4 regions of the Leisingera sp. XS_AS12 genome follow, and region 2 is predicted to be linked to each of the others. Evidence: riboswitches for the same ligand, from Rfam matches in the RefSeq annotation. Region 2 holds a riboswitch; each other region holds the start of a gene.

Region 1 (4,204 bases), on a different contig from region 2:
ACATCGCTGCGTGATGTCTCCTGGCCCAAGGCGCTGAGCCCGAACAACGCCCCTGAGGGGACGGCTCCATGCTCGGCCTCGATCCGCCGGGCGCCGGGGTTCAGCCGGTCAAGCCGCCGGGCCAGCGCCCGCTTGGCAGCCCGGTTGGCCAGATCCCGCTTGGTCAGTACAATCCGGTCGGCCATGGCAACCTGTGCCTGCGCCTCGGCGTGCTGATTCAGCGTATCCTCGCCCAGAACGGAATCGACAGCGGTCACGATGCCATCCAATGCAAAACTGGCGGCCAATTCCTTGTCGATCAGCAAAGTGTGGTGGACCGGACCCGGATCCGCCAGCCCGGTGGTTTCAATCACCACGCGGTCAAACGCCAGTTCCCCTTGGGAGCGGCGGTTCAGCAGGGACATCAGCGTCCTCGACAGATCCCCGCGGATCGAGCAGCAGATGCAGCCGGCTGCCATCAGAACCACATCTTCGGCAGCCTCTTCGATCAGGTCATGGTCCAGGCCGGCATCGCCAAATTCATTGACAACAACCGCGATACGGCCCGCTGCGGGATCATGCAGCAGCCGGTTCAAAAGCGTGGTTTTTCCCGCGCCCAGAAAGCCGGTGAGCAAGGTGACAGGGGTCTGGCTTTGCATGTCGTGCCGCTCTTTCTGGTTGCGAAGCATGAATGGCCATGGTGTTATAAGATAACATAACAGAAAACAAGGTATCCAAGTGGACAAAATTCGTTTCGCCCCCCGCCTATCGGTCGAGGAAGTCGAAGAGGGCTGCGTGCTGGCACCCAAGTTCGGTCCCGACGGGCTAATACCCTGCATCACCACTGACGCGGACAGCAGCGAGGTTCTGATGCTTGGCTGGATGACTGCAGAGGCCCTGCGGCTGACGTTGGAGACCGGCGAGGCGCATTACTTCAGCCGCGCCCGTCAAACTCTCTGGCGCAAGGGAGCAACGTCTGGCTTGGTCCAGCAGGTTGTCGAAGCGCGTATCGATGACGACCAGGACGCCATCTGGCTGCGTGTGGCAGTTGCAGGCTCTGGTGCTTCCTGCCATGTGGGCTACAGGTCCTGTTTTTACCGGGCTATACCGACTGGAAGCGCAGCGGGTGCCCTGCTGGTTTTCATGGAAGACCAAAAGAGTTTTGATCCGGTTGCCACCTATGGCGATGCAGCGAACCCGACACAGCTGTGAGTTTTGCCGCCCAAATCAAAGGGAAGGCAACCACACTGTGGCATATCCAGCGCGTAAAGCACTTGGTGCGTGATATGGCCGGTGCCGGGCAGCTTGCCCTGATTACCGTTGTCGAAATGGACTGCGACGATCCCGGATGTCCGGGGCCGACCACCCATGTCACCATCCTTGGTGTGGATTTGACCCGCCGGGTCGTCACTGTCCATTTACCGGTTCATGCGATCCGGGCTGCACATCTATCGCTACTCCGGGCCTAAGGCCCGGAAGTGATTTCCAAAGGCTGCGGGTCTGCTTGTCTTGAAAAAACTGGGCTCTCGCTGTGCTTGACAAAGAATTTACTTTCGGCCTACATCGCAACCGTTCTGGTCCGGCTGGGAAACCACCCGGTTAATAGGGAACACGGTGAGGTGTAGCCAACAGGCGCCGAATCCGTGACTGCCCCCGCAACTGTGAGCGGAGAGCACTGCTGCAACAAGCCACTGCCCCAAGGGGTGGGAAGGCGTAGCAAGGCCTCGACCCGCGAGTCAGGAGACCTGCCAGGATGATCACCCTGTCCGGGTGCGGGGCGCGCCAAGGACAACGGACTTCCGTAGTGGTGGCATTTTCACCGTCTGCGGAGGCAGTGCCTCTCAAAGACTCCAAATTTTAATTTCTGCCCAATTTGGGCGGATGCTTGGCTTGTGGGCGCTCCCATAGGCCGTGAGGAAAAACTATGAGCAAGGTACGCCTGTCCTTGGCCGCGGCTTTGGCCGCTTCTCCAGCCCTGGCGATAGCCCAGGACTTCGAAATCACAGATCTGGGAGAAATCATCGTCTCTGGCGGCTTCACCCCGGTGGAAGCACAGAAATACGGTCGCTCGGTCTCGGTCCTGACCAGCGAAGAAATCAAAGAGCGCGGCATCACCACGGTCCAAAATGCCCTGCGGGCCATTCCCGGCCTGATGGTGAACGGTTCGGGTGACAGCTTTACCCAGGTTCGCATCCGCGGTGGCGAAGCCAATCATACTCTGATCCTGATTGATGGTATCGAAGCCTCCGGTGGGGACAGCGAGTATATCCTGTCGGGGCTGGATACTGCCAATATTGAGCGCATCGAGGTCCTGCGCGGCCCGCAATCGGTGTTCTATGGCTCCAATGCCTCGGCTGGGGTGATCAATATCATTACCAAGACTGGCGAAATTGGCACTGAATATGGCGGCAGTGCGGAGTATGGCACCGATGGCTACCGTGCTTCGGCACGTGTCTCGACACGAACTGAGCGTGGCGGCCTCTCCTTCAGTTTGGCTCATGACGAAGACGATGGTTACGACACTTCTGGTGACGGTGGTGAGGAAGACGGCATTCGTCGAACCACACTGCAACTGAAGGGGGACTATCTGGTTACGGACCACTTCCAACTTGGTTTTAATGTACGCACCTCAGAAGAACATTACGACAGTGATAGCACATCATGGAGCGCAACCGATCCGGCTGGCTATGTGGTGGATGATCCGACGCAATATGCCGACAGAGAGGAGCGTCTGGCACAGTTTTTTGCTGAACTGGATACACTGGGTGGACGTTTGAAGCATCGCCTGGCGTTCGAGCGTACAGACTATGACAGTGCCCGAAACGGCGGGGCTGCGACCGAAACAAAAACGGAAGCCGCCAAATATCTTCTGAGCTTTGGCCTGAATGGACAGCCTGCCGATGACGCCGATCATCTGCTCAACGCAATTCTGGAATGGGAAGAGGATTCCAGCAGCAGCAATCCTCTTTATGCGCGTAGAACCAACTCGATCGCCCTGGAATACCGTGGCAGCTTTGCAAATGGCCTGGACCTGCAACTCGGCGTGCGGCGCGACAATAACAGTGCTTTTGAAGATGCGACCAGTTGGAACGCCAGCGCCTCTTATACCTTTGCCGGTAGCGGCATACGTTTGCATGGCTCGGCGGGGACCGGTATCGTGAACCCCTCTTATTTCGAACTTTTCGCTAACTCGACTTTTGGTACCACGACCTATCTTGGCAATCCGAACCTTAAACCGGAAGAGAACCGCAGCTTCGACATCGGCGTCGAAGTGCCCTTCCTTCAGGGGCGCGGGCTGGTTGATGTCACCTACTTTGACGAAACCCTGACCGGCGAGATCGAAAACTATGTGGTGAACGCCACTACCAGGTCCTATCGCAACCAGGCCGGAGACAGTGATCGCAAAGGTATTGAACTCACCGCCAGCCTCGACGCCACCGAAAATCTCGACTTGCGCCTGTCCTATACCTACCTGGACGCGACCAATCCTGATGGCTCTGTCGAAATCCGCCGCCCGGAGCATGAGCTACTGCTCAGCGCAACCCTGCAGACTTTCCAGGGGCGCGGCTCGGTGACGGCTGATATGCGTCATATTGCGGGCAATTGGGACAGCCAGTTCTTTGGCTCCTATTCCACAGTGGAATTGCCCAATTACACCACGGTGGATCTGTCGGCGCAGTATGAGTTGAACAGCAACGTGGTGCTGACTGGTCGTATCACCAACCTGTTTGACGAGGAATATGCCGATGTCTGGGGCTATGCCAAACGTGGCCGGGCTGCCTATGTCGGCATAAGAGCTTCCTTCTGATCCATGCGCAGATTGTCCGGCATAGTACTTGCCCTGTTGTGGGCTACGACCGGTGCCTTTGCCGGGCCGTCTCGCGTGGTTTCGATGAACCTATGTACCGATCAGCTGGCAATGCTTTTGGCCGCACCTGGCCAGTTGATCTCTGTCTCCTATATCGCGCGGGATACCCGCGCCTCGGCCATGGTTGACGAGGCCATGGCTTATCCAATCAATCATGGCAGGGCAGAGGAGATTTATCTGCTCAAGCCGGATCTGGTGATTGCTGGCGCGTTTTCCACCCGGGCCACCACCGAAATGCTGCGGCGTTTGGGGGTGCCGGTGGTGGTGTTTCAACCTGCCGACTCCCTGACTGATGTACGCGACCGGATCCTGCAGATGGGCAAAGCTTTGGGGCGCGAAAGGGCGGCCCGCGCATTG
Region 2 (4,204 bases):
ACCGCGCTGGGGTTCAAGAACTACGACCCTGAGCTGCCCTTTGCCGGCGTTATCCTGAACCGCGTCGCCAGCCCGCGGCATGAGCGGCTGACCCGGCTGGGGATGGAAAAGGCAGGCATCAAGGTGCTGGGCTCCCTGCCCCGCCGCGGTGACCTGACCCTGCCGGAGCGGCATCTCGGCCTCATCCAGGCAGTCGAACACCCCGATCTGGAAGCCGCCATCGCAGGCTACGCCGCCTTCCTGCGCGAGCATGTGGATCTGGAAGCGATCAAATCCGCGGCGCTGTCCGGTCAGGCCCCGGCACCCGCCAGCCTGCCCACACCGCCCGCGCAGCGCATTGCGCTGGCGCGCGATGCGGCGTTTTCCTTCACCTACCCGCACCTGCTGGAAGGCTGGCGTGCCGCTGGCGCCGAGATTCTGCCCTTCTCGCCCTTGGCGGATGAGCCCCCGGCCCTGGACGCTGACCTGGTCTGGCTGCCCGGAGGCTATCCCGAACTGCATGGCGGGGCGCTGGCCGCGGCAGAGACCTTCCGCGCGGGCGTTCGGAAACACGCGCAGACCAAGCCGGTGCACGGCGAATGCGGCGGCTACATGGCGCTCGGCGAGGCGCTGATCGACAAGCAGGGCAACCGCCACCAGATGCTGGGCCTGCTGGGGCTGGTGACGTCTTATGAGAAGCGCAAATTCCACCTCGGCTACCGCCGCGCGGTGCTGCAGGCGGAGATACCCGGCTTTGCTGCCGGCACCGCCTTGCGCGGTCACGAATTCCACTATTCCACCATTCTGGAAGAACCCGACGCGCCGCTGGCCAATGTCATGGACGCCGACGGAAACCCGGTGCCCGAGACCGGATCGGTCAAGTGCAATGTGACCGGCACCTTCTTCCACCTGATCACCGGAGAACGCGCATGAGCGGCTTTGTCAGCTTTGTCTCCTCCGGGCCCGGCGATCCGGAGCTGTTGACCGTGAAAGCCGTCAAACGGCTGGAGACGGCGGATGCGATCCTGTTCGATGATCTGTCCTCTGGCCCGATCCTGAGCCATGCCCGTGCCGATGCCGACCTGGTGGGCGTGGGCAAACGCGCCGGGCGACCTTCGCCCAAGCAGGACCATGTCAGCCAGCTGCTGGTCGATTATGCCTCCTCCGGGCTGCGGGTGGTGCGACTGAAATCCGGCGACTCGGGCGTCTTCGGCCGTCTCGAGGAAGAAATCACCGCCCTGCGCGAAGCCGGAATCGGGTTTGAGATCGTGCCAGGCGTCACCGCGGCCTCGGCGGCGGCGGCGGCGGCCAATATCCCGCTCACCCGTCGGCTGACCGCGCGGCGGCTGCAGTTCATCACCGGCCATGACGTGACCGGCGGGCTGCCGGACGATCTGAACATGGCGGCGCTGGCCGACCCGCAGGCCACCACCGTGGTCTATATGGGCAAGCGTACCTTCGTCGCGCTGGCGGAAAAGCTGATGGAGGCCGGGCTGCCTGCGGAGACCCACGCGCTGGTGGCGCAGGGCGTCTCCACCCCGGAGCAGAAGCTGTTCTGCCACACAGTCGGTGAACTGCCGCAGGTGCTGCGCGCCATGGAAACCACCGCCCCGGTGCTGATCCTCTACGGGCCGCTGGCAGATCAGGACCTGCCCGGCGCATGAGCGTGCCGACCCTCACCCTGTGCCGCACCTGCCGCGATGCGGACCCTGCCCTGCCCGGGCAGGTCGCCGCGGCACTGGAGCGCGCAGGGATCGCGGCCCATCTGACGCAGGTGGACTGCATGTCCGGCTGCCAGCGGCCGCAAACACTGGCGGTGCGCCAATCCGGCAAGACCGCCTATCTGTTCGGTGAAATTTCCGCTGGCGATCTGCCGGACGTGCTGACCTTTCTGCGCCTGTACGCCCGCAGCGCTGACGGCAATTTCGCCGATGCCCGCCCGCTGGGCAAGCTGCGCTTCAAGGCGATTGCCCGCATCCCGGGCTGACCTCGCACCGCCAATCTGCCCCCGCGGCCCGCAGATATGCCGCAGACAACCGGTCAAGGGGCGGTTTCTTCCTTGACCGGAATCGCCCCCGCGAGGCATTACCATTGAATACGGTGTCCAAAGGTGCCCAAGCACCAGGACTGAAACGGGAATGAGGACGGTGGACCAAATCGCGGCACCGCAGCCTCAACCGCCCCCGCGACTGTGAGCGGCGAGCGGCTCTCCGGCATCCACTGGCGCGCAAGACGCCGGGAAGGAGGAGAGCAGCAGCGACCCGCGAGTCAGGAGACCGGCCGTGTGCGAATGAAAACTTACGCCGTCGGGTGTGACGGCAAGGAGACCATCAATGACGACCAAGACGCTCAACGCTTCTGCCGCAGGCACTTCCGTAATCCCGGCCCTGTTTGCCGTGGTTCTCGGGCTGGGGATCCTCACGCTGACCGGCCATGTGCAGGCATCCGCGCTGCATGACGCGGCGCACGATGTACGCCACGCAACCGGCTTCCCCTGCCACTAAGGCCATGTTCAGTCGTATTTTGACCAGCGGCCTGTTCGCTGGCGCTGCAGCAGGGCTGATCACCGCCCTGCTGCAGCTTTATTTCGTGCAGCCTGTTCTGCTCCACGCCGAACTCTACGAGGGCGGTGAACTGGTGCATTTCGGCGCCGAGGCCGTGTCGGCCCATCCCGACCTGCCCGGCCTGTTCGCCGATCCGGTGCGCGACGGGCTGAGCGTCATCTTCACCATGCTCACCTACACCGGCTATGCGCTGGTCATGGTTGCATTGATGTCGGTTGCCGAGCGTCAGGGCCATGCGATCAACGCGCGCAGCGGTTTGCTCTGGGGTGTGGCAGGCTTCGTGACCTTCCACTTCGCGCCCGGCCTGTCGCTGGCCCCCGAGGTGCCCGGCGTCGCGGCCGCGGATGTCGGCCTGCGCCAGATCTGGTGGACCGCCACCGTAGCCACCGCGGGCGTGGCCATGTGGCTGATCGCCTTTGGCGGCAACATGGTCAGCTACCTGATCGCCGCGTTACTGCTGCTGGCGCCGCATGTTATCGGCGCCCCCGAACCCGAGAGTTTCTCGGGACCGGTGCCGACCGAGATCGGCGCGCTGTTTGCCGCCCGTGCCTTCGGGGTCGGAATGGCGGCCTGGGTGCTGCTGGGGGCCTTTGCCGGCCACTTCTGGCAGACCGAAGGCAAGCGCTCGCTCGCAGCGGCCTGACCCGGCTGCCCTCTTGCGCCCCGCCGGAGAAGTCCGGCGGGGACAGTTCTTGTCCGAGGAAGACTTGATGTCCCGTTCTCTCGCTCTCTTTGCCATCGGACTGCTGTTCGGAGGCGGCATCGGCTTTGTCACCGCGGCTGGCAATGGCATCACTTTTGACGGCCACGACCACGGCGACCCGGCACATCACGGCGGTGGCCACGCGGGCGCGATGGCCCATGACCACGCGACGGCGGTCGATCTGCCGTCGGGCCCGGATGCACCCCGAATTGCCATACGTCTGCACAAGGATCCCATGTCCGGCTGGAACCTGCAGGTGCTGCCGCAGAACTTCCGCTTTGCCCCGCAGAATGCTTCGGCGGAGAATGTTCCCGGTGAAGGCCACGCCCATGTCTACGTGAATGGTGAAAAACTTGCGCGGCTCTATGCAGAGTGGATTCACCTCCCGTCGCTGCCTGCCGGGGCAGTCGTCAAGGTCTCGCTGAACACCAACAACCACAGCGCGCTGACGGTGGAGGGACAGCCCGTCGAGGCCACGACAACCGTGCCGTCCGACGCTGAGGGCACCTGACCGTCACCCCGCGCTTGCAAGACCAGCGGCACGGCTCCATAGGGGGCGTGTCCACGCATGAAAGGCCCCGCCATGATCGAACTCAGCCTGATCGGTATCGGCACCGGAAACCCGCAGCACATGACCCTGCAGGCAATCGACGCGCTGAACGCGCAGGACCTGATCCTGATCCCCAACAAAGGGGGCGGCAAGGATGATCTGGCCGGGCTGCGGCGCGAAATCTGCCACCAGGCAATCAAGGGCAACGGCCCACGGATCGTCGAGTTCTCCCTGCCGGTGCGGGACGAAACCATCCGCGACTACCGCAAACGGGTCGACGATTGGCACGATGCCATTGCCGAGATCTGGTGGCAGAACATCAGCACGCATCTGCCCGACGGCGGCAAGGCGGGTTTCCTCGTCTGGGGCGATCCTTCGCTCTATGACAGCACCATGCGCATTGCCGAC
Region 3 (4,204 bases), on a different contig from region 2:
GTTGCCATCGTGATTTGGGGGCTGATCTTTCAGTCGCGCGAATGACAATTTTTCGAGGAGGTACTTTTGGATATCAAGGCTGTCGAGGAATCCTACGCGCGCTGGGCGCCGGTATATGACAGAACATTCGGCGCGGTGACCCGCGCTGGTCGTCGGCGCGCAGTGCAGTTCATCAACGCGCGCGAAGGCAATGTGCTGGAGGTCGGCGTCGGTACCGGACTGTCGCTGCAACATTATGCGCCGCATCTGAAGGTCACCGGCATCGATTTCAGCCATGACATGCTGAAAAAAGCCGAGGCAAAGGTACAGGAGATGAACCTGAGCCACGTCGAGGCGCTGCGCCAGATGGACGCGCGCCAACTGGATTTCCCGGACAATGCCTTCGACACGGTTGCAGCAATGCACGTGCTGTCGGTGGTGCCGGAGCCGGAACAGGTCATGCGCGAGATCGCCCGCGTTCTGAAGCCCGGCGGCAAACTGGTCGTCACCAACCATTTCAAGAGCGGCAAGGGGGTGCGTGCATCGCTGGAGCGGCTGTCGGCCCCGCTGGCCAATGTGATCGGCTGGCATTCCGATTTCGAGCTGGAAACCATCCTGAAGGACGACCGGCTGCGCATCGAGCAGCAGGAAAGCTTGCCGCCGCTGGGCATGATGACCTTTCTGGTGCTGGAAAAGCATCAGAACAACTGACCTCTCGTCGCCGCCCCAGCCTGTCGGTTGCGGGCGGCGAGCTTTGTCTCTGTCCTCGAAAAGCCCCCGGCGATTTTGCCGAAGGGCGGTTCGTGGTGCCGAAGATTGGGCGGGGAGGGGATGTAAGTCGCGTTCACATGCCCATATCATTATATGGCATCTTGGCATGATGGGACGGGCATATGAGCGTTACCAGGTTTGAACGGACACGGCTGACCCTGGGCGGGCCGACGCGCGCGCCCGCGTCAGGGCACTGTGATGCCTGCACGCTGGGAGGCTTTTGAATGTTCGGTTTTCTGCGCCTGGTCCTGATTTTGCTGGTGGTTCTGACCCTGGTCTACGGGGCGGTGTCGCTCTACTCCCGCGAAGCGCGGCGGGCGAAGCTGAAGCGTCGCTGGAAAGACAAGGGGTTGACCGGAGACCGCGCGGCCTTCATCCAGCGAGGGCTGAAACAATACGACCGGTCCTTTCGTCGCCGACTGATCCTGCTGGTTTACATCGTTCCGCTGGGGGCGCTGGCGCTCCTGATCTACGTCATTAACTTCATGTGAGGCTCCTCCCATGCGTTTCATCAAATGGGCATTTCTGATCACCTTCTGGGGGCTGTTTGGCGCCTTCCTGCATTATACCTTGCCGCAGTATGATGTGGTGCGCATCGTCAACACCTACGAGGAACGTCAGGAGCTGAACGACTGGACACGCATTTTCTGGTCCAGCCCGGATGATCGCTCGGCGCAGCTGATCAATCGCGACGTGCAGTTTATCCAGGGCGTGCGGCCGAATGGCCGCGCCATCGTCTACCGCAACGAGGATACCGGCTGGAACTGGCCGCCGTATTTCAAGTTCGACACCGCCAACCTCTACACCGACGCCAACGACAGTATTTCGACCAAGGCCAACCCGGAATGGGTGGCGGTGCTGCATTATGGTTGGCGCAACGAGTTCCTGTCGGCCTTTCCCAATGCGGTCTCGATCAAACCGGTGGCCGGTCCGGATGACAAGCCAACCAATTGGTTCACAATCATCTTCCTTGTGTTCCTGGCGGGGTTCCTCTGGGCGATATGGGTGCGTTGGCGGCGCTTCCGCCGGGCGCGCATCGATCCGATGCTCGAGAGCGCAGAGGACAGCCTGTATGCCGCGGGCGATGCCATCGCCGAGCGGCGCGGTCGGTTCCGGCGCTGGCTGCAAAGCTGGAGATCAAATTGACCAAGGGCCGCCGTCGAGGCGGCCCTTTTTGGTTTCCGGGCCGGTAATGCAACGCGCCGTGCAGTCGGGATTCGCTGCAGGGCAGGCGGCTGTCCCCTTGGCCAGATACAGGTCCTGACGCATTTCGAACGCGTCGCACGTTTTGCGGCATTGGACAGGTTTGTCCGCGCCAAGGGTTCTGGCATGCATGTCTTTTTCCGGTTTTTGCGGGTCGGTTTTGGTTCCGCTGGATAGTCGCAAATCGGGCAATTTCCGCTTCAGCAAGGTGCCGTCCTCCGGGGCGGAAAATTGGGAAGCTGGTGGAACAACGACACTGCCTGCGCAACGGAGACCCTGTTTGGGGCATGGCTGAAAGCCGCTGAAGGAGCCTTCAGGCAGCTGCCATGCGCCATCGGTCGAAACGCTGCGGGCCGTCCGACCTCCAGCCTTGCCAGAAACGTCAACCGCGGATGCGGCAGGGCGGTTGCGGGCGTGTGGCCAGCAATCTCTCCAGTCGTGCCCGCACCCAAGCCAACCCGCCGCGGGGCCGCGGCGAAGGAGAGAGACAGATGCTTCAGGACAGCGAAATTCTGGCCAAGCTGATGGCCCGGCAGGAAAATCATTCCCTGGAACAGGCGTTCTACACCGATCCGGGTGTTCTGGATCTGGACATGCGGCAGATTTTCTACCGCGAGTGGCTGTTTGCCATCCCCGCCTGTGAAGTCCCGAAACCCGGGAATTACGTCACCCACCAGGTCGGCAGCTACAACGTTATCATCGTGCGCGGCACCGACGGCGAGGTGCGGGCCTTCCACAACTCCTGCCGCCACCGCGGTTCGGTGGTCTGCAAGGCCAAGAAGGGCAATTCGCCGAAACTGGTCTGCCCCTACCACCAGTGGACCTATGAACTGGACGGCTCACTGCTGTGGGCGCGCGACATGGGGCCGGATTTCGACGCCTCCAAGCACGGGCTGAAGCCGGTGCATTGCCGCGACCTCGCAGGGCTGATCTACATCTGTCTCGCGGATGAGGCTCCGGATTTCGACGCCTTCGCCGACGTGGCACGCCCCTATCTGGAGCCGCACGACCTGGCCAATGCCAAGATCGCCCATGAAAGCGCGATCATCGAGAACGGCAACTGGAAGCTGGTCTGGGAAAACAACCGCGAGTGCTATCACTGCGGTGGCAACCACCCGTCGCTGTGCCGCACCTTCCCCGAGGATCCCTCGGTCACCGGGGTGGAGGGCGGCGAGACCCCGCCGCATCTGCAAAAGCATTTCGACCGGATCGAGGCCGCAGGCTGCCCGGCGCAGTTCCGCATCGATGCGCGCGGCCAGCACCGGCTGGCACGGATGCCGCTGAACGAGGGCGCCGAGAGCTACACCATGGACGGCAAGGCCGCCGTCGCCAAGCCGCTGGGCCGGGTGCCCTTTGCGGACGCGGGCACGCTGCTGAAATTCCACTATCCGACCACCTGGAACCACTTCCTGCCGGATCACTCCATCGTCTTCCGCGTCACGCCGATTAGCCCGACGCAAACCGAAGTCAGCACCAAGTGGCTGGTCCACAAGGATGCGGTGGAAGGTCAGGATTACGACCTGAAGCGGTTGACCGAGGTCTGGATCGCCACCAATGACGAGGACCGCATCGTGGTCGAAGACAACCAGCGTGGCATCAACTCGCCCGCGTACCAGCCTGGCCCGTATTCCAAGGTGCAGGAAAGCGGCGTGATCCAGTTCTCCAACTGGTATGCCGAGCATCTGACCCGCGCCCTGACCGGGCGCCATCTGGTGGCGGCGGAGTAAACCGATGGGACTGCAGGCCAACTTCGAGACCCTCGATGAAACCCTCGCGTGGAAGGACGACGAGATGCTGGAATGCGTCTCGGTGGTGCCGGAAGCGCCGAACACCGCGACCTTCAGCTTCCGCGCGCCTTCGGGCGCTTGGTTCAAGTACCAGCCCGGCCAGTTCCTGACGCTGGAACTGCCGGTGCCGGGGGAAACCGTCTGGCGCACCTATACGATCAGCTCCTCGCCGTCGCGGCCGCTGTCGATCTCGGTCACCGTGAAGGCGCAGGCAGACAGCATCGGCACCCGCTGGATGCTGGACCATCTGCGCCCCGGCATGAAGCTGCGTGCCTCCGGACCGGCGGGGGTCTTCACCCTGCCCAAACGCCCCAGCGGGAAGTTCCTGTTCATCTCGGCCGGCTCCGGCATCACGCCCAGCCTGTCGATGACACAGTACCTGTTTGACCGTGGCCAGTCGCCCGACATCTGCTTTATCAACTGTGCCAAGCGCCCGAGCGAGATCATCGCGCGCCAACAGTTGG
Region 4 (4,204 bases), on a different contig from region 2:
GTTCGGCGGCATCCAGCTGGAAGACAACTATGTCTTCGATCCGGGCTGGACCTATGCCGGGCTGGAAAGTTCGCGGGCCGAGAATTTCAACCTCGGCGTCGACTGGAGCGCGGGCAATCTCACGCTGGGGGCCGAGGTCTTTCGCACCGAGGTCGAGAATGCGCGTGAAAACTCGGGCAACATTGATTTCCAAAGTGAAGGCTACAGCCTGGGCGCGACCTATGGCTGGCTTGGTGGTTTCGTGCGGCTGAGCTTCACCGACAGCGACATCGAGCTTAACGGCGGTTCTACCGGCAGCTACGAGGCGCGCGATCTGGGGGCACCGCTGGGGCAGGTGCTGGCATTGCAGGTCCAGCAGGAACTGCCGCAGTACAGCCTGCTCGTGGGCGGCAGCCTGGATCTGGCCCGCGACTACGACACCGGCGGAGCGGGCACCCAGGAGCTGGACGGCTATGAGGTCGTGAACGTCTTCGCCGAATATACCCCGCCGTCGCTGAACGGCGTGACCCTGCGGGCCTCGGTGCAGAACCTGTTTGACGCGGACTACGCCGACCGGGCCACCTATGGCGGCGAATATGCTTCGATCGTGCCGCTGAAGGAGCCGGGGCGCACCTTCATGATCGAGGCGGTCGCGCGGTTCTGAGGATCAGCCGTGAAGCCGCCTGCGGCGCGGCTTCACGGCAGCAGCTTGATCAGCAGGCGCGACAGGGCATAGGCCTCCTCGGTGGTCAGATGCTGGCCGATCTCGGTCTGCATCGCCTCCCAGTAGGTTGGCCAGATCTTCGCATGCAGCCCGGCGCCGCGGTCGGTGAGAAAGAGGATCTGCTTGCGCCGCCCGTCGGCAATGAATTCGCGCCGCAGCAGCCCGTCCTTTTCCATCCGGGCCACATGTCGGGAGAGCGCGTATTGCGGCACGAACAGCTTGTCCTCCAGCGCCGCCATCGGCTGGCCGTCGGCACCGGCGCGCTCCAGTTCGAGCAGGATCTCGTACCAGATCGGGTCATTGATGCCATGGCTCCTCAGCGCCCGCGCGATCCGCGGGTGGAACTTGCGGTGGGCGCGCATGATGTTGAACCAGGCGCGGTTGTAGGCAATCGCTTCGTCGTCGTCTCCGAAGAAGGCGGCGTTCGGCGAGGGGCCGGGGCGGGTGGTCATGGTCGCGTCCTTTCAGGTGGCACCAATGCAAACGCCCAGAACGCAGACCAATGCCGGGCGCGGCGTGTTGAAACGGTTTAAAATCAATATCTGCCAGTATCTTGGCTAATATCAATTCTAAGGAGCAGCAATGCAAACACGCGCGGTTTTCCACTCGGCGCAGGCCGCAGGCCTTTATACGCGCCTCGTCCGCCATTTCGGTCACAAGATCCCGGTCGTCGAGAGCCCGGAGGGGGCGGAGCTGCAATTCGTCTGCGGTCTGGCGCAGCTGCGCCATGACGCGGATCGGCTGAGCATACACGTCACGTCCGCGACCGCGACCGAGCTGGCGCAGACCTGCGAGGTGGTGGAAAGCCATCTGCTGCGCTTTGCCTTTCGCGAGGACCCGGCCCCGCTGGTGTGGCACCGGGGCTGAGACCCGTGCGGCTTTTCCTGTGGATATCGAAAACAACATATTGACGGGTGGCTAGGGTATAACCCTATATGGAGTGGCTTTGGTGCCTGTGATTCACATCAGAGGCTAAGAGGGAAACCGGTGTAATTCCGGTGCTGCCCCCGCAACTGTAAGCGGCGAGTCAAACCCCATATGCCACTGGCGCACCGGCGCCGGGAAGGCGGGCCAGACGTCGGAGCCGCAAGCCAGGAGACCTGCCAGGGCTGATGAGACGTGAACCACAGGCGGCGGGCCTGGGTGCGTGGACCGGCCTGCCCCCTGCAGCGCCGCCCGTGACCCTGTCCCCTTGTCCGCAACAGCAGATAGGGACCAGACCAATGACCATCACCGTGTATTCCAAACCGGCCTGCGTGCAATGCACCGCCACCACCCGCGCGCTGGATGCGCGCGGGCTGGCCTATGAGGTGATCGACCTCAGCGAGGACAGTACGGCGCTGCAGAAGGTGCAGGACATGGGCTATCGCCAGGCGCCGGTGGTCGTCGCCGGGGAGAGCCATTGGGCGGGCTTTCGCCCCGACATGATCGCTCGCCTGGCCTGACGCCGTGGCGGGGCTGGTCTATTTCTCCAGCGGCTCCGGCAATACCCATCGCTTTGCCACGCGGCTTGGCCTTGCGGCCACGCGCCTGCCGCTGCGCCACGGCGAGCCGCTGCCGCAGATCCTCGCGCCCTTCGTGTTGATCTGTCCGACCTATGCGGACGGGCAGGGGCGCGGCGCCGTGCCCAAGCAGGTGATCCGGCTGCTGAACCAGCCGCCCCTGCGGGCGCTGCTGCGCGGTGTGATCGGCGCGGGCAACCGAAACTTTGGCGAAACCTTCGCGCTGGCGGGCGACGTGATCGCCCGCAAATGCAATGTGCCGGTGCTGTACCGCTTTGAATTGGCCGGCACCGAAACCGACATCGCCCGCGTTCGCGCCGGGCTGCAGAAATTCTGGGGGACGGAATGCTCGATTCCAGCGTAGCCGGCGAGCGCGACTACCACGCGCTGAACGCCATGCTGAACCTTTATGATGCGGAGGGAAACATCCAGTTCGAGGCCGACCGGGAGGCGGCGCGGCAGTATTTCCTGACCCATGTGAACCAGAACACCGTGTTCTTTCATTCGCTGGATGAAAAGCTGGGGTATCTGGTTGAGGAAGGCTACTACGAAGCTGAGGTGCTGGAGCCATATGACCGCGCCTTCCTGCACCGGATCTGGGACGCGGCCTATGCGCATAAATTCCGCTTTCCGACCTTCCTGGGGGCTTTCAAGTATTACACCTCCTATACGCTGAAGACCCGCGATGGCGGCCGGTACCTGGAACGCTACGAGGACCGCGTGGTGATGGTGGCGCTGACGCTGGCGCGCGGCGACGAGGCGCTGGCGCTGCGGCTGATGGAGGAGATCATCACCGGCCGCTTCCAGCCCGCCACGCCCACCTTCCTGAATGCCGGCAAGAAGAGCCGGGGCGAGCTGATCTCCTGCTTTCTTCTGCGGCTGGAGGACAACATGGAAAGTATCGGCCGCGGCATCAACTCGGCGTTGCAGCTGAGCAAGCGCGGCGGCGGCGTGGCGCTGATGCTGACCAACATCCGCGAACATGGTGCGCCGATCAAAGGCATCGAGAACCAGTCCTCTGGCGTGATCCCGGTGATGAAACTGCTCGAAGACAGCTTTTCCTACGCGAACCAGCTGGGCGCGCGGCAGGGGGCGGGGGCGGTTTACCTCAACGCGCACCACCCGGACATTCTGCGCTTCCTCGACACCAAACGCGAAAATGCGGATGAGAAGATCCGTATCAAGACCCTGTCACTGGGCGTGGTAATCCCCGACATCACCTTTGAATTGGCGAAGAAAAACGAGGACATGTACCTGTTCTCGCCGCATGACGTGGAGAAGGTGCACGGGGTGCCTTTCTCGGAGGTTTCGGTCAGCGAGCGCTATCACGAGCTGGTCGATGATCCGCGCATCCGCAAGCAGAAGATCAATGCCCGGCAGTTTTTTCAGACTCTGGCGGAGATCCAGTTCGAGAGCGGTTATCCCTATATCATGTTCGAGGATACGGTGAACGCTGCCAATCCGGTGGCCGGGCGCATCACCATGTCGAACCTTTGCTCGGAAATCCTGCAGGTGAACGAGGCGTCGGAGTTCAATGACGACCTCAGCTACAAGCACCTGGGCACGGATATCTCCTGCAATCTGGGCTCGATGAATATCGCCAAGGCGATGGATGGCGGCGATCTGGCGGCCACGGTGGAGACCGCCGTGCGCGCGCTGAGCGCGGTGTCGGAGATGAGCGCGATCGACTCGGTGCCCTCCGTGCGGCGGGGCAATGACGAAAGCCACGCGATCGGCCTGGGGCAGATGAACCTGCACGGGTTCCTGGCGCGCGAGCACATCCACTATGGCAGCGCCGAGGGCATTGATTTCACCAACATCTATTTTTGCGCCGTGTTGTATCACGCGCTGCGGGCCTCGAACAAAATCGCGCAGGAGAAGGGCGAGGTGTTCAAGGGTTTCGAGCGGTCGACATATGCCGATGGCCGCTTCTTTGACGACTACGTCAGCGCCGACTGGCTGCCGGAAACCGATCGGGTGAAACAGCTGTTTGCCGAGG

Evidence for each region. A riboswitch is a leader RNA that binds a small molecule or an ion and turns the genes downstream of it on or off. The one in region 2 is predicted to bind cobalamin.
Region 1: linked by a shared signal. The riboswitch ahead of AB9K35_RS17145 (TonB-dependent receptor plug domain-containing protein) and the one ahead of AB9K35_RS08735 (CbtB domain-containing protein) in region 2 are both predicted to bind cobalamin.
Region 3: linked by a shared signal. The riboswitch ahead of AB9K35_RS19385 (aromatic ring-hydroxylating dioxygenase subunit alpha) and the one ahead of AB9K35_RS08735 (CbtB domain-containing protein) in region 2 are both predicted to bind cobalamin.
Region 4: linked by a shared signal. The riboswitch ahead of nrdH (glutaredoxin-like protein NrdH) and the one ahead of AB9K35_RS08735 (CbtB domain-containing protein) in region 2 are both predicted to bind cobalamin.

The regions. Positions count from the first base shown of each region.
Region 1 covers NZ_JBGFGM010000111.1:119,627-123,830, forward strand. Annotated here, with positions in the region: gene AB9K35_RS17135 (GTP-binding protein) at 1-638, opposite strand, end outside; gene hisI (phosphoribosyl-AMP cyclohydrolase) at 718-1,191, shown strand; cobalamin riboswitch at 1,538-1,747, shown strand; gene AB9K35_RS17145 (TonB-dependent receptor plug domain-containing protein) at 1,904-3,787, shown strand; gene AB9K35_RS17150 (ABC transporter substrate-binding protein) at 3,791-4,204, shown strand, end outside.
Region 2 covers NZ_JBGFGM010000087.1:74,878-79,081, forward strand. Annotated here, with positions in the region: gene AB9K35_RS08720 (cobyrinate a,c-diamide synthase) at 1-912, shown strand, start outside; gene cobA (uroporphyrinogen-III C-methyltransferase) at 909-1,643, shown strand; gene AB9K35_RS08730 (DUF1636 family protein) at 1,640-1,966, shown strand; cobalamin riboswitch at 2,061-2,279, shown strand; gene AB9K35_RS08735 (CbtB domain-containing protein) at 2,313-2,483, shown strand; gene AB9K35_RS08740 (CbtA family protein) at 2,488-3,186, shown strand; gene AB9K35_RS08745 (hypothetical protein) at 3,254-3,757, shown strand; gene cobF (precorrin-6A synthase (deacetylating)) at 3,830-4,204, shown strand, end outside.
Region 3 covers NZ_JBGFGM010000121.1:7,675-11,878, reverse strand. Annotated here, with positions in the region: gene AB9K35_RS19410 (phosphatidylcholine/phosphatidylserine synthase) at 1-45, shown strand, start outside; gene AB9K35_RS19405 (methyltransferase domain-containing protein) at 67-690, shown strand; gene AB9K35_RS19400 (hypothetical protein) at 975-1,241, shown strand; gene AB9K35_RS19395 (DUF1523 family protein) at 1,252-1,896, shown strand; gene AB9K35_RS19390 (hypothetical protein) at 1,888-2,160, opposite strand; cobalamin riboswitch at 2,143-2,341, shown strand; gene AB9K35_RS19385 (aromatic ring-hydroxylating dioxygenase subunit alpha) at 2,445-3,680, shown strand; gene AB9K35_RS19380 (2Fe-2S iron-sulfur cluster-binding protein) at 3,685-4,204, shown strand, end outside.
Region 4 covers NZ_JBGFGM010000065.1:11,630-15,833, reverse strand. Annotated here, with positions in the region: gene AB9K35_RS03340 (TonB-dependent receptor plug domain-containing protein) at 1-643, shown strand, start outside; gene AB9K35_RS03335 (MarR family winged helix-turn-helix transcriptional regulator) at 676-1,155, opposite strand; gene AB9K35_RS03330 (DUF2218 domain-containing protein) at 1,286-1,570, shown strand; cobalamin riboswitch at 1,634-1,826, shown strand; gene nrdH (glutaredoxin-like protein NrdH) at 1,927-2,148, shown strand; gene nrdI (class Ib ribonucleoside-diphosphate reductase assembly flavoprotein NrdI) at 2,153-2,569, shown strand; gene nrdE (class 1b ribonucleoside-diphosphate reductase subunit alpha) at 2,551-4,204, shown strand, end outside.